Lentimonas sp. CC4: one gene and its partner. The protein of the gene in region 1 interacts with the protein of each later gene in a pairwise test. Links are inferred from orthologs where the notes say so. Each region holds a gene or a part of one and is shown on either strand. Other genes may lie near its edges.

Region 1 (4,173 bases):
TCATCACGCCAACGGCCATGTGTTTCAGGGGCGGTATAAAGCTATCTTACTCGATGGAGATGCCTTGGGTGCTGTCTGCCACTACATACATTTGAATCCTGTGCGTGCTGGATTGGTTGAAGCGGCGGAGTTGGAGCAATATAAAAACAGTAGTTTTGCCCAGCTATGGTATCCCAGTCGGCGATCCGCTTTCGAATCGCCTGAGGTTGCTTTAGAGTTTGCGGGCGGACTGGTAGACAGTCGTGCCGGTCGCAAAAAATATCGAGAGTATTTAGACTGGCTTTCACAGAGCGAAGGCGATCAGAAGCAGATGGGCTTTGAAAAGATGTCGCGAGGTTGGGTGAAAGGCACGAAGGATTTCAAGCGAGCGATCCTGGATGACCTCAAGGACGAGCAGATACAAAGAGTCGTGGAAGCGGAGGCTTCGGAAATGCGCGAGCCACGTTGGGAACGAACGCTGTGCGAGGGACTCGATACGATTAACTACGAAGCGGAGGATCTTTTGTCTGGACGAAAGGGGCAAGGATGGAAAGTCGACCTCGCTCGATATTTAAGGGAAGTGCATCTGGCTCCCTATCGTTGGATTGCCGAAAATTTGCACATGGGTGCTCCCTCTTATGTCCAGAGTTTAGTCAGTCGCCGCCGAAAGCAGGATCCCTCAAAAGAATGGATATTACTACAAAAACATGAAAAATTGGACTGACCCTTTTGTCCCACTCTTTTGTCCCACTGACCCTTTTGTCCCACTTGTCGAGGCGAGTGGTCACTGCTGTGCACCTGTTACAACATTAAGCGAGTAATCAAGTTGTTGGGCGTCAAAACGCTCCTAGAGGCCATGTAGGGAGGTCTTTTTTGATCAAATAGGCGCCAATGTGATGACAACTTCCATATCGCCTCAATATTAAGCTTCAGAAAGCCTTATAACCTGATAAAACATAAAATCACAGGTAAGTGAGTTCGAACGAATATACCCGAACTCGTTTTGAATTTTAACACAGACTCACGTTGGACAAATTTAAGAATGAATAATATCCCTTTTTTAATCACAGCGATTGCTACCGTAGTTTTCATGAAAAGAAGCAATTATGGTTGGGTTGGATCTATCCTAACTGGTATCTTCGCTAGTCCTCTGATTTACATATGCGTCTTTGCTATAATAAATCTGGGAGTGAATCTTTTGCTCGGAATACTCAAAGTCAGCGAGGATGTCTTAAGTAATGAAACAGTAATTATTGGCTCAACTGTGCTTGTGATCACGATTTGGCTCATTGCAGGTTTCTTTATGTCTCAAAGCGTAAGAGCAAAAACAAAGTCCAACCAGCCGATTGTGGACAACGGCTAAAGCCGTGCCACATCTCATCGATATCCAAAAGAAGTGAAGGTTTGACCACAGATCGCACCGATTGTCACAGATCAAAGAAGGCGCGGTGAATCTCCAACCAGAAGCCATCCGTGTTCTCTGTGACGTAGGTCTGCGGCACGACTGAGCTCGCCGAAGTCCGGAGATGGCGCAGCAATGCCAGTATCACGCTCACACCTCTCAAAAATCAGGATGTGCACAGTGGAGACAACCAAACAGGCACAAAAAAAAACGGGTGAACCGATCCGATTCACCCGTTGATTAAAAAAGTTCGCGACGCGCGCTCTAGCCGATCTTGCCCTTTTGATGCAACAACTCAGCGATTTGAATCGCGTTGAGCGCAGCGCCCTTCCAGAGCTGATCACCGGTCACCCAGAGTGCGAGTCCGTTTTCGAACACATTGTCCTTACGGATACGGCCGACGCCACAAGGCACCACCTCGGAGTAATCGATTGGCATCGGGTATTCCAGTTTCTCAGAATTATCGACGAGCTCGGAACCTTCAAAGGCTTCAATCGCAGCCTTCGCGGCTTCGACGCTCACTGGCTTTTCAAATTCAGCGCTGATCGAGATCGAGTGCGCACGGAAGACCGGCACGCGCACACAGGTGCAAGTGACACGTAGATTGTCGAGACCGAGAATCTTTTTGCCCTCATTGAGCATCTTCATCTCTTCCTTGGTGTAGCCATCTTCGAGGAAAGCGTCCACATGCGGCAGTAGATTGAATGCGATCTGGTGTGGATACACATTCTTGACGAGCTCCTCGCCCTTCGCCCATGCGCGCGCTTGTTGATCGAGCTCGATGAGTCCACCCGCACCACTGCCGGAAACGGCTTGGTAAGTGGATGCGATGAACGACTTCAGGCCGAATGCCTTATGCAGCGGATACAGTCCCATGAGGGAAATCGCAGTCGAGCAGTTCGGATTCGCAAGGATGCCCTTGTGGTTATCCACCGCGTCTGGGTTAATTTCTGGGATGACGAGCGGCACATTCGGGTCTTGGCGAAAGGCCGAGCTGTTATCCACAACGATGCAGCCGCGCTTCACCGCTTCGTCTGCAAATTTAAGGGTTTGATCACCGCCCGCGCTAAAGATCGCGATATCAAGGCCGTCGAAACTCTCAGGAGTCGCTTCCTCGATCGTCCAGGTCTTGTCACCATAGGACTGAGTCTTCCCTGCAGAACGTGCAGATGCGAGCAAGTGAAGTTCCGAAATTGGGAACTCACGCTCGTGGAGAAGACGAATGATTTCTTGACCGACTGCGCCGGTCGCTCCGAGGATGCCTACTTTGTATGCCATTTGATTTTATAAAGGAAAGCGGGCGTGTAAAACAAAGCTGTGAGGCCTTGTCAATCACGCCGACACATCGCCAGATAATCGTTTCGATTGAAAGACAGGAACTTGCACTCATTTCCGATGGTGTAATCCAGCGTGTTTTCTCGATTTCCACATCGAAGAATCCACCCTCCTGCCTCGCGGATTCCTACGGCACGCCGCTCGGCCTCCACGCGTTGGCCGATAAGATAGGCGACGGTGCGCCGCTCGGCATGGTGTTTAAAGGACGCGTGCCAACCGGTCAGAAATCCTCGGAATACTCAGAGGAGGAGCAGGCGCGTAACCTGATCACCACCCGAATCATTCGCCTACGCGGCCTCGAAACAGGTAAAAATAGTGGTCAGGGCTGCGATAGCTACGACCGCTATGTCTACATTCACGGCACCAACCACGAGGATCGAATCGGCGAGCCCTTTAGCGGCGGGTGCGTTGAAATGCTCAATGCCGAAGTCATCGAGTTATTCAATGCGGTTCACGAAGGTGATCTAGTGTGGGTTCGCTAGATAAAAAAAAATCGCACAGTGCTGAAACTTTGTCCGTAATGAATCGATCCCATTGAGTCCGGCTCTCCGCCACCCCAATCATCATTGATCTCATTACCATGAAACGCTCGTCATTCTTACTCTATTGCGGAGTCTGGTGCGCCAGTATCGCACTCTCCTTTTTTATCGGTCGCTCACTCTCGTCGAGCAGCGCCAACACCGAGCAGAGTGCAGTGAAATCACTGGGTTCCGCTCAATTAAAAGCAAAGGTCACCGCCGCTCAAACAGAGCCGAGAACCTTCACCACCAGCGAAGGTGATGACGCCCTAGTAGCGCTAGAGCAGCTGCAAGATACGAGCGCCGCAATGACCCGCGACCTGCTCAATGCCGCGCTTGCCTTGCCGATGTCAGACCCAGGCCGCTCCAACACGATCAACGATCTGCTCAAGCAACTTGCCGCGACCGACCCACTGTCAGCGCTCGACATGGTCAACGGCCTATCCTCACTGCGCGACGCCGAGCGTGCGCGTAACGACATCCTTGAAGTCTGGGCTAGCAACGAGCCAATGGCCGCACTGGCTTGGGCAAATACAGAGCTCGCGGACGTGCCTGCCAATCTGCGCGATTCACAGATGCAAGCCATCATGCGCGGCTTTGCTGAGACCAACCCCAAAGGCGCCTTCGACTATGCGAATGCACTGAGCGAAGACACCACAGCGGATTCGCGTCTGAAAAACCGGCTATTGAGCGAAGTGATCGAGACACAAATCCGTGCCGGTGGCGTCGCCGACGCGCAAGCGACGATCGCACTGATGCCCGATGGCTCGGCCAAAGACAACCTGCAGCGCGAACTCGTTAACGAATGGGCACGATTCGACCCTGCCAGTGCCGCAGACTACGTCGACTCCCTCGGTAGCGAAGCGACCACTCGAATGAAGACCACTCTCGTCGAAGAATGGGCCGAAAACGATCCCGCAGCAGCGGCAGCATGGCTCG
Region 2 (4,121 bases), 1.4 Mb from region 1 along the record:
CGTGGCAGAGCAGGTGCTCTCTTTCACGCTGGATGCATGTGACCGATTCCTCGTGATGGAGGGCGGAGCCATCGTGCATTCGAACACGAGAGACGAAGTCGATGCGGAGAAGATCAAAGCATTCCTATCGGTATGATGGTTTAGGAGATATCTGCGCGAATTAAATTTTTTACTCACAAAGGAATAATAACAAAAAAAGGAAAAAACGATGAAAACATTAATCAAAGTCGACCTGAACACCCCACCGGAAGAGCAAGATGTCATCCATAATCGCTGGCACCCTGACATCCCGATGGTGGCGATGGTAAACCCGGGCGATGAATTTCGCGTGGAATGTGTCGACTGGACGGGTGGTCAAATTAGCAATGATGATGATGCCACTGACATCAAAGAAGTCGATTTGACCAAGGTGCACTATCTGAGTGGACCGATCGGTGTGAAGGGTGCGGAGCCTGGTGACTTGATGGTCGTCGAAATTCTAGATGTGGGCGTGTTGGATGATTTTGAGTGGGGCTTCACCGGCTTATTCGCTAAAGAAAACGGCGGTGGCTTCTTGACCGAACAATATCCGGACGCACGTAAGGCGTGTTGGGACTTTCATGGTATCAAAACATCCTCACGTCACATTCCGAATGTAGAGTTTGTCGGGATTATGCACCCCGGGTTGATCGGGTGTTTGCCATCTCAAAAATTACTGGATGATTGGAATATTCGCGAGAAGGAGCTGTTTGATACAGATCCTGAGCGAGTGCCACCGTTGGCAGCGTTGCCGTATCCTGAGACCGCGCACATGGGGCGCATGTCTCCTTCTGAGGCAGCAGAGGCGGCTAAAGAAGCAGCCCGCACCGTGCCGCCTCGCGAGCACGGCGGTAATTGTGATATTAAGAATCTGACGCGTGGCTCAAAAGTGTATTTCCCGGTCTATGTGAAAGACGGTGGTCTCTCTATGGGGGACATCCACTTCTCGCAAGGCGATGGTGAGATCACTTTCTGTGGCGCGATTGAAATGGCAGGCTATCTCGATATTCGTGTGAACTTGATCAAGAAGGGCGTAGAGAAATACGGAGTGATTAATCCGATCTTTGAGCCTAGCCCGATGGAGCCGCGTTATAGCAATCACCTTATCTTCGAGGGGATCTCAGTCGATGAGAATGGCAAGCAGCACTATTTGGATGTGCATGTGGCCTATCGCCAAGCATGTCTGAATGCGATCGAGTATATGAAGAAGTTTGGCTACACGGGCGAACAAGCGTATGCGATCTTGGGCACGGCACCAGTGGAAGGGCATATCAGCGGAATTGTTGATATCCCGAATGCTTGTGCGACGCTCTTCCTGCCGACAGACATTTTCGACTTCAATATTAAGCCGAATGCGGAAGGGCCGAAGGCATCAGTGACTCCGGGCACTGATTTGGCGAAGGCATAGCGCACTTTCGGGGGCGAGGTCGGAGGTGCCTGTTGTAGTTTCAGGCGCCTCTGGCCGAACCCTCTTTTTTCTAACTTTAATGATTAAACGACAATGACACTTTTTGAATACAACTGTAAGGAGCATGGCCTATTTGAGCAGCTCCGCCCCATGGGACTTCGTAAGCATCCGGCACCTTGTCCGGATTGCGGTAAACTGTCGCCTCGCGCTTATTCGATGGCGAAAGTTTCTCATATGGATCCCGCGAAGAAGAAGGCGATTGAGCGTAATATTAAAAGCCAGTTTGAGCCGCATATTTGTAGTGCTAATTGCGGGCATGAAGCACCGGGCTTAATTCCGCCGAGCCATCGTCAAAAGCCGAAAGTGGAATCATACAATGGCCCGCGCTCGTGGGTGATTGAGCACGCGGTTTAGTGAGATTCGCTTATTTCTGCGTGCGAAGACCGCGACATCACAGAAACGTGGCAAACGTTCAAACCCCTTTCGAAAGCACCACAAAGCTTCGAACCACTCACTGCATTCGCCACCGCTTGCACATGCGCGGTCTTCGCAAGCAAAGCCCCTACTGAGCCAGTAGACGTGCTACTTATGCAGCTTCAAATAGTCGCGGCTGTTGCGGCGGATCTTTTTGATCTTCGTCGCCATGCGTTGGAGGTCGCGCTTGTCCATGGTGTCGATGAAGAGTTTGCCATTTAGGTGGTCGGTCTCGTGCAGGATGCAGCGGCCGAGGAGGCCAGTGGCTTCGAGCACGTGTGGGTTGCCTTCGGTGTCCTGAAATTCGCAACGCACGCCGATGGGGCGCGTGATTTTGCCGCGCACATCGGGAAACGAGAGGCAGCCTTCTTCGTAAACGTCTTCGGTCGGGTCGATGATGGTGACCTTTGGGTTGGCGATCGCCATCGGCATGATGAGATCGAGGGGCGGCTGTTTGCCGTCGAATGTGTAGTCAAAGGGCGGCTTTTCGCCTTCGGGCGGGCGCACGTCCATCACGCAAAACTGTAGTGCGAGTCCAACTTGTTGGGCGGCCAGGCCGATGCCGTCTTCGTCATACATGGTGTCGACCATGTCGTCCGCTAGCTGCGCAAGGGCGTCATCGAATTCTGTGATGGGATCGCCGACTTTGCGTAGGATGGGTTCGCCGTATTGAGTGACTCTTAAAAGCATGGATAGAAACCTGAAACTGCGAGCCGCGCTTGTAAAGCTTTTGGGGCGGTGAGTTGTCGGAGTGCTATACTGCCGCGCATCATATTCTGTGAAGCTGGCAGTGGCATCAGCTGATGTTGGTTCGCTACTATTTAAACGTCACAGGCATAGGAAAAAGTGCAGGGTGGGAGTGGTAAGACCTCGCCGCGCTGTTTGAGACGGCAATAAAACAGTTATTGGAATAAGTTCGGGGGCTGGCATATCTTGTTCGGTAGTTATGCATCTGCACTTTATGAAAAAACGGTTCCTCTTTCTCTTTCTTTTTACTACATTGCTTGTCTCCGCGGGCTTGTTGCGTGCGGCTCCGCAGACGGTGGGGGCGGTGACGGTTGACCTCATTGCGGAGCAGGCGGCGGCGGTGCCGGGGCAGACGTTGACTGTCGCGCTGGATTTTGAGTTAGAGACGCATTGGCATCTATATTGGGAAAATCCGGGTGCGAGCGGCTTGCCGGTGGAGATTGAATGGGAGTTGCCTGAGGGTTTTGTCGCAGGTGAGATCGAATGGCCAGCACCCGAGCGGATCGAGTTGGGCGGGCTGATGAGTTATGCGTATGAAGATACGGTGACGCTGATGGTGCCGATTTCCGTGCCAGAGTCGGCGGTTGTGGGCGAGTCGGTGACGATTACCGGCGATGCGTTTTGGTTGGCTTGTAAGGAGCAATGCATGCCGGGTGATGCGAAGTTGAGCCTGGAGTTGCCAGTGGCTGCGACTGCGAGTCCGAGTGAGTTTGCGGGTAAATTTGAGGCGGCGCGTGCTGCGTTGCCTATCGAAGGCGCACCTTGGGGGCTCGCGGCGACGTTGAACGATGGGGCACTGTTACTGACCATTGAGCAAGGTGCGGGGCCTTCGATTCCGGAGGATTTGTATTTGTATGTCGATGTGGAGGGGATCGTGGATCCCAATGCGCCTCAGGTCTTTGAGTTTGTGAGTCCGAATACGGCTCGTTTACAGGCGGTGCTGGATGTCGCTCAAAAGGATACGCCGACGGCGACCGTGTCTGGCGTGCTACAATCCGCTTCGGGGAACTGGGCGGTGAATTTGCCGATTGGCGAGACGGTGGCAGCACCGATGGCTCAGGGGCCGATCGCGGGAGCCGTGCCCGCTGCGACTGGATTTGAGGGCATGCTATTGAATTTGGGGCTGCCGGGTTGGTTGCTGTTGGCGTTTCTCGGTGGATTTATTCTGAACGTGATGCCGTGCGTGCTGCCGGTGTTGTCGCTCAAGGTGTTCTCGTTGCTCAAGCATTCAGGGCAATCCAAGGCGCAGGCCTTGATGCATGGTGGTGCGTATACCGCTGGGGTCGTGGTGAGCTTTCTCGCATTGGCTGGCGTGCTGCTGGCGCTGCGTTCAGTGGGTGAGCGGATCGGCTGGGGTTTTCAGCTGCAGAGCCCGAATTTCGTGGTGGTGCTGACGGTGGTGTTCTTTCTATTCGCACTGAATTTGATGGGCGTGTTCGAAATTGGCACCAGCCTCGTGGGCGCCGATACCAAG

Evidence for each region.
Region 2: the proteins of GZZ87_RS11150 (region 1) and def interact in binary tests that used the Escherichia coli proteins (3 or more experiments, as listed by UniProt). The link is inferred for Lentimonas sp. CC4 from one-to-one orthologs.

What each region holds. Positions count from the first base shown.
Region 1 is NZ_CACVBO010000001.1:2,598,123-2,602,295, reverse strand. The notes cover bases 653-3,637. They hold GZZ87_RS11150 (aspartate-semialdehyde dehydrogenase), read right to left. Parts: upstream 2,660-3,637; coding sequence 1,646-2,659; downstream 653-1,645. Other genes in these bases: GZZ87_RS11140 (hypothetical protein), read left to right, coding at 3,297-3,637; GZZ87_RS11145 (L,D-transpeptidase), read left to right, coding at 2,707-3,198; GZZ87_RS19905 (hypothetical protein), read right to left, coding at 1,407-1,535; GZZ87_RS11155 (hypothetical protein), read left to right, coding at 1,022-1,342; GZZ87_RS11160 (transposase), read left to right, coding at 653-703. Outside these bases: more of GZZ87_RS11160, read left to right, coding at 1-652; more of GZZ87_RS11140, read left to right, coding at 3,638-4,173.
Region 2 is NZ_CACVBO010000001.1:1,225,995-1,230,115, forward strand. The notes cover bases 800-3,732. They hold def (peptide deformylase), read right to left. Parts: upstream 2,591-3,732; coding sequence 2,009-2,590; downstream 800-2,008. Other genes in these bases: fmdA (formamidase), read left to right, coding at 800-1,426; GZZ87_RS05400 (zinc ribbon domain-containing protein), read left to right, coding at 1,520-1,840; GZZ87_RS05410 (protein-disulfide reductase DsbD domain-containing protein), read left to right, coding at 2,862-3,732. Outside these bases: urea ABC transporter ATP-binding subunit UrtE, read left to right, coding at 1-136; more of fmdA, read left to right, coding at 209-799; more of GZZ87_RS05410, read left to right, coding at 3,733-4,121. UniProt on the Escherichia coli protein: Removes the formyl group from the N-terminal Met of newly synthesized proteins. Requires at least a dipeptide for an efficient rate of reaction. N-terminal L-methionine is a prerequisite for activity but the enzyme has broad specificity at other positions.